Linked DNA regions of Variovorax paradoxus B4. Each later gene encodes a partner of the first gene's protein in a complex. Links are inferred from orthologs where the notes say so. Each region holds a gene or a part of one and is shown in the gene's direction. Other genes may lie near its edges.

Region 1 (3,206 bases):
TGGCGGTGGGGGAGGTATCGGCGGCGTGAACTGGCAAGGCGTTTGCGCGCGGCGCGTCTGAATGCGAAAGTGACAGCGGCACAAGGCCGGAAGGCGCAGATTATAGGGAGGAGCGCGCGGCCTCCCGGCGGCCCTCCCGCTCGAACCATGTTAGCGCATGCAAACCGTGCTAGAATCTAGGGCTCTGCGGAATTCGCCGTAGAGCTCATTCCTTAAGAGGTTCACATGTACGCGGTCATAAAAACCGGCGGCAAGCAGTATCGCGTTGCTTCCGGCGAAAAAATTAAAGTAGAACAGATTGCTGCGGATGTAGGCCAGGAAATCGTGATCGATCAGGTTCTTGCAGTCGGCAACGGCAGCGAAATCAAGATCGGTACGCCCCTGGTGTCCGGCGCAACGGTGACAGTCACGGTACTGTCGCACGGCAAGCACGACAAGGTCGGCATCTTCAAGATGCGCCGTCGCAAGCACTATCAGAAACGTCAAGGCCATCGCCAGCAGTTCACCGAACTGCAAATCGGCGCGATCGCCGGCTAAGGAGCAGATTCCATGGCACAGAAAAAAGGCGGCGGCTCAACGCGAAACGGGCGCGATTCCAAGCCCAAGATGCTCGGTGTGAAGGCCTTCGGCGGCGAACTGATCAGCGCAGGCTCGATCATCGTGCGCCAGCGGGGCACCCAGTTCCACCCCGGCGTGAACGTCGGCGTGGGCAAGGACCACACGCTGTTTGCACTGGTGGACGGCCACGTGTCGTTCGGCGTCAAGGGCGCACTGAACAAGCACATGGTCAACGTGACCCCGGCATAAGCCCGAGTCACTTCGATCAGCTCGAAGCCCCGCTTTGCCGGGGCTTCTTCATTTGTACACTGGATACCCCATGAAGTTCGTCGACGAAGCCTTCATCGACATCGCCGCAGGCGATGGCGGCAACGGCTGCGTGTCGTTCCGTCATGAAAAATACAAGGAATTCGGCGGCCCCAATGGCGGCGACGGCGGCCGCGGCGGCCACGTCTACGCGGTAGCCGATTCCAATCTCAACACCCTGGTCGATTTCCGCTACTCGCGCCGCCACGAGGCCAGGCGCGGCGAGCACGGCATGGGCTCCGACATGTTCGGCGCCGCGGGCGACGACATCCTCCTCAAGATGCCCGTCGGCACCATCATCAGCGACGCCGAAACCGGTGAAGTGCTGTACGAGATGCTGAAGGAAGGCGAGGTCGTCACCATCGCCAAGGGCGGCGACGGCGGCTTCGGCAACATGCGCTTCAAGAGCGCCATCAACCGCGCCCCGCGCCAGAAGACACCGGGCTGGCCCGGCGAGAAGAAGAGCCTCAAGCTCGAGCTGAAGGTGCTCGCCGATGTCGGCCTGCTCGGCATGCCGAATGCGGGCAAGTCGACCTTGATCAGCGCCATCTCGAACGCGCGCCCGCGCATCGCCGACTACCCCTTCACCACGCTGCACCCGAACCTGGGCGTGGTGCGCGTCGGCCCGGAGCAGAGCTTCGTGGTGGCCGACCTGCCCGGCCTGATCGAAGGCGCGTCCGAAGGCGCTGGCCTCGGTCACCTCTTCCTGCGCCACCTGCAGCGCACGCGGCTGCTGCTGCATGTGATCGACATGGCACCGTTCGACGACGCCGTCGATCCGGTCGCCCAGGCCAAGGCCATCGTGGGCGAGCTGAAGAAGTACGACGCCGCGCTCTACGAAAAGCCGCGCTGGCTGGTGCTGAACAAGCTCGACATGGTGCCCGTGGACGAGCGCGCCGCGCGCGTGAAGGACTTCGTCAAGCGCCTGCGCTTCAAGGGCCCGGTGTTCGAGATCTCCGCGCTCACGCGCGAAGGCTGCGAGCATCTGGTGCAGGCCGTGTACCAGCAGGTCAAGGCGCAGCATGCGGCGGAACACGTGCCGGTCGAGGTCGATCCGCGCTTTGTCGAGCTGCCGCCCGAGCCTTCCTCTTCCTCCTCCTGACCGCCCACCAACACGCTGCATTCACGACCGCTACGCCCTCCAATGACCTCGAACTCCGGATCCACTGCCTTGCGGGATGCCCGCCGTATCGTCGTCAAGGTGGGCTCCAGCCTCGTGACCAACGAGGGGCGCGGTCTCGACGAGGCTGCCATCGGCGAATGGTGCCGGCAGTTGGCGGTGCTGGTGCAGGGCGGCCGCGAGGTCGTGATGGTGTCGAGCGGCGCCATTGCCGAAGGCATGAAGCGCCTCGGCTGGCGTACGCGGCCGCACGAGGTGCATGAACTCCAGGCCGCAGCGGCCGTCGGGCAGATGGGCCTGGCTCAGATGTACGAGACCAAGCTGCGCGAGAACCAGATCGGCAGCGCCCAGGTGCTGCTCACCCATGCCGACCTGGCCGACCGCGAGCGTTATCTCAATGCGCGCTCGACCCTCGTCACGCTGCTCGGGCTGGGCGTGGTGCCGGTCATCAACGAGAACGACACCGTCGTCAACGACGAGATCAAGTTCGGCGACAACGACACGCTGGGCGCGCTCGTGGCCAACCTGGTCGAAGCCGACGCGCTGGTCATCCTGACGGACCAGAAGGGCCTCTACACGGCCGACCCGCGCAAGGATCCGGACGCGAAGTTCGTGCACGAGGCGGCGGCCGGCGACCCGGCCCTCGAAGCGATGGCGGGCGGGGCGGGCTCCAGCCTCGGGCGCGGCGGCATGATCACCAAGATCCTTGCGGCCAAGCGCGCCGCCGGCTCGGGCGCCTCCACCGTGATCGCCTGGGGCCGCGAGCCCGACGCCCTGCTGCGCCTGACGCGCGGCGAATCCATCGGCACGCTGCTGGTGGCGCAGACGGCCAAGCACCAGGCGCGCAAGCGCTGGATGGCCGATCACCTGCAGTTGCGCGGCGCGGTCACCGTCGATGCCGGCGCGGCGGCCAAGGTGCGCGCCGAGGGCAAGAGCCTGCTGCCGATCGGCATGACCGGCGTCTCGGGAGAGTTTTCGCGCGGCGACGTGATCGCCGTGCGCGACATCGATGGCGTGGAACTCGCTCGCGGCCTTGCCAATTACTCGAGCGTCGAGGCCCGTCTGCTGTGCCGCAAGCCCTCGTCGGAATTCGAGCGCCTGCTGGGTTACGTGGCGGAGCCGGAAATGGTCCACCGCGACAACATGGTGCTGATGCGCGGCTGATGAAGGCGGGGCGCCGGGCCCCGTCGGTTCATTACTGCACTTCCCGAACCGGGTTGCG
Region 2 (3,307 bases), 780 kb from region 1 along the record:
ATGAGCTACGCGATGCTCGACACCGCGGGCCCGCAGCAATGGCCGCTGAAGGAAGGCGAGGCCACCGGCCGCGCACGCCTCTACGAAGACGGCATCTTCCCCACGCCGGACGGCCGCGCACGTTTCGTCGACACCGTCTACAAGCCGGTGGCCGAGGCGCGCGAGGCGCGCTATCCATTCTCGCTCAACACAGGCCGCCTGCGCGACCAGTGGCACGGCATGAGCCGCACCGGCACGGTCGGCCGCCTGTTCGGCCACGTGGCCGAGCCGGTGGTGCAGATGAACGCGCAGGACATGGCGCGCCGCCAGCTGAAGGACGGCGACCTCGTGCACCTCACCTCCAGGCGCGGCTCAATCCTGCTGCCCGCGCAGGCCAGCGCCGAGATCGGCCTGAGCCAGGCTTTCGTCGCCATGCACTGGGGCGAGGAATACCTGAGCGGCTGCTCGTCGACCGGCACGCCGCTGGCGGGCATCAACGCGCTGACCACCTCGGCCTACTGCCCCAGCTCGAAGCAGCCCGAACTCAAGCACACGCCGGTCAAGATCCTCAAGGCCGAGCTGCCGTGGTCGCTTCTGGCCATGGCCTGGCTGCCGCCCGACGCCGCGCTGGCCGCGCACCAGGCGCTCAAGCCGATGATGGCGATGTTTCCGTTTGCCACCTGCGTGCCGTTCTCGGGTAACACGCCGGGCGAGGAACGCAGCGGCATCCTGTTCCGCGCCGCCGCGCACGACGCGCCGGCCGATGAAACCATCGATCGCATCGAAGGCCTGCTCGGCCTGCGCGGCAGCGATGCCCTGCGCTACGCCGACCGCCGGCGCGGCCAGAGCCGCGTGGCACGGCTGGTGCGGCGCGCCGACGGCAACGCCGGCCTCGAAGCCTTCCTGCTGGGCGGCGACACCAGCGCCGAAGCCTGGATCGGCACCCTGCTGCGCGAGGAGATTCCGGCGCAAAGCTACGGCCGGCTGCTGCTGTCGCCGGGCGCGCGCGCGCCCGTGGCGGTGCAGTCGCGCGGACATCCGGTCTGCACCTGCTTCAACGTGACCGATCTGGCGATCCAGGCCGAACTGGGCCGCTGCACCGGCACGCCCGACGAGCGCCTGGCAGCCCTGCAGGGCACGCTGAAATGCGGTACCAACTGCGGCTCCTGCCTGCCCGAGCTCAAGCGCATGGTGCGCGCCACGCCGGCCGAAACCGTGGCGGAGGGTGCATAAGCCGACTCGCATTCCGGCATAAGCATTGCGGGACAATCGGCGCACCCATGGGAATCAGCCAATACATCAAGGAAATCGGCCGCGGCGCGCGAGGCGCCAAGCCGCTCACGCGCGAGCAGGCCACGGACCTGTTCGGCCAGGTGCTGGACGGCACCGTCACCGACCTGGAGATCGGCGGCTTTTGCCTTGCCATGCGCATCAAGGGCGAAACGCCCGAGGAGATGGCGGGTTTCCTCGATGCCACGCATGCGCGGCTCGATCATGTGCCCGCCGCCGATCGGCCGCTCATCGTGCTGCCGAGCTACAACGGCGCACGCCGGCTGCCGGTGCTCACGCCGCTGCTGGCGCTGCTGCTGGCCCGCGAAGGCCTGCCGGTGCTGGTGCATGGCAGCGCCACCGAAACCTCGCGCGTGCTGGCGTCGAACGTGCTGGAGGCGCTGGACGTGCCCGCGCTGTCGGCCATCCGCAAGATCCCCTGCGGCGAGGTGGGCTTTGCGCCGACCGAGCTGCTCAATCCCGCGCTCAAGCGGCTGCTCGACGTACGCCGCGTGGTCGGCCTGCGCAACCCTGGCCACAGCGTGGTCAAGCTGATGCAGCCGACCACCGGCCCTTGCGTGGTCGTGGCAAGCTACACCCATCCGGAATACGCACGGACCATGGGCGAGACCTTCGAGCTCATGGGCATGACCGCCCTGCTCTCGCGCGGCCTCGAGGGCGAAGTGGTGTCCGACCCGCGCCGCACCGCGCAGATCGACGGCTTCGTGCGCGGCGTGCGCAGCGAACTGCAGGCCCAGGAAAGTGGCACGTCGAGCGAGGTGCCGGGCCTGCCGAAAGAAATCGACGTCACGACCACGGCCGAATACACGCGACGTGTGCTGAATGGCGAGCTTCCCGTGCCGGAGGCCATCGCAACGCAGGTGAGGCATATCACGCAACTGGCATCCCACGCATGAACAAAGCCACTTCTTCATCCGCTGCCGGAAGCTGCACGCTGGTGGGCGCCGGTCCCGGCGACCCCGAACTGCTGACTCTCAAGGCCGTCAAGGCGATCCAGGCCGCGACCGTGCTGCTGGTGGACGACCTCGTGAGCGAGAGCATCCTGGCGTCGTATGCGCGGCCCGATGCACGCATCGTGCACGTGGGCAAGCGCGGCGGCTGCAAGAGCACGCCGCAGGCCTTCATCGAGCGGCTCATGATCACCGCGGTGCGCGAAGGCGAAACCGTGGTCCGGCTCAAGGGCGGCGACCCCTTCATCTTCGGCCGCGGCGGCGAAGAGGTCGAGCACCTGCGCGAGGCCGGCATCGAATGCACGGTGGTCAACGGCATCACGGCCGGCCTCGCGGCCGTCACCTCGCTGGGCGTGCCACTCACCCACCGCGACCATGCGCAGGGCGTGGTGTTCGTCACCGGCCACGCCAGGACCGGCGCCGGCGCGGCCGAAGACCCGACCGACTGGCGCGCCCTGGCCGCCACCGCGCACAGCGCGCGGCTCACGCTCGTGATCTACATGGGCGTGGCGGGCGCCGGCCACATCGAACGCGAACTGCTGCACGGCCTGCCCGGCGACACGCCCGTGGCCGTGGTGCAGCATGCGAGCCTGCCGAACCAGCGCCAGGTCGCGACCACGCTCGACAGGCTGCAGGCCGGCATTGCCGAAGCCGGCATCGCCAGCCCCGCGGTGATCGTGGTGGGCGACGTGCTGCGCGGACTCGCCGCAGCGGTGCTGCCGGCGGACGGGAACCGTTTCGGCACCTAGGCTTCTCAGAAACTCCCGACGAGCCCGAGCCGTGCGCGGAAGGCGGCGGCTTCCGGCGCAGGGCTCGCGCGCAGCACCACCGGCGTGCGGCTTCCGAGGCTGGCCACGAGGGCAATCCAGGCGATCGCCAGTTCGCCATCGGCTGCGGCCAGCCGCTGCTGGTCCAGCATCAGGCCCTGGAAGTCTTCCAGCATCTGGACTTCCGAAATCTCCCCGCGGCTCATGCGCGTTTTCGCGCGCTCGAACTCGGCCCTCGCCTCGCGCACCCGCCGGTTCGCGTCGAACGCCGCGTCGTTCGAGGCCTGCAGCCTTCGCAAGGCCTCGGCGACTTCCGCGCGG

Evidence for each region.
Region 2: the proteins of cgtA (region 1) and ybiB are in contact, whole or in part, in a crystal structure (PDB 8BFT), measured with the Escherichia coli proteins. The link is inferred for Variovorax paradoxus B4 from one-to-one orthologs.

What each region holds. Positions count from the first base shown.
Region 1 is NC_022247.1:4,630,470-4,633,675, reverse strand. The notes cover bases 30-2,921. They hold cgtA (Obg family GTPase CgtA), read left to right. Parts: upstream 30-877; coding sequence 878-1,966; downstream 1,967-2,921. Other genes in these bases: proB (glutamate 5-kinase), read left to right, coding at 2,009-2,921; rpmA (50S ribosomal protein L27), read left to right, coding at 550-807; rplU (50S ribosomal protein L21), read left to right, coding at 226-537; VAPA_RS21625 (polyprenyl synthetase family protein), read right to left, coding at 30-37. Outside these bases: more of VAPA_RS21625, read right to left, coding at 1-29; more of proB, read left to right, coding at 2,922-3,148; VAPA_RS21600 (CNP1-like family protein), read right to left, coding at 3,180-3,206. UniProt on the Escherichia coli protein: An essential GTPase which binds GTP, GDP and possibly (p)ppGpp with moderate affinity, with high nucleotide exchange rates and a fairly low GTP hydrolysis rate.
Region 2 is NC_022247.1:3,848,086-3,851,392, forward strand. Bases 220-3,212 are described here. They hold ybiB (DNA-binding protein YbiB), read left to right. Parts: upstream 220-1,259; coding sequence 1,260-2,165; downstream 2,166-3,212. Other genes in these bases: VAPA_RS17950 (nitrate reductase), read left to right, coding at 220-1,212; cobA (uroporphyrinogen-III C-methyltransferase), read left to right, coding at 2,162-2,968; VAPA_RS17965 (hypothetical protein), read right to left, coding at 2,974-3,212. Outside these bases: more of VAPA_RS17950, read left to right, coding at 1-219; more of VAPA_RS17965, read right to left, coding at 3,213-3,307.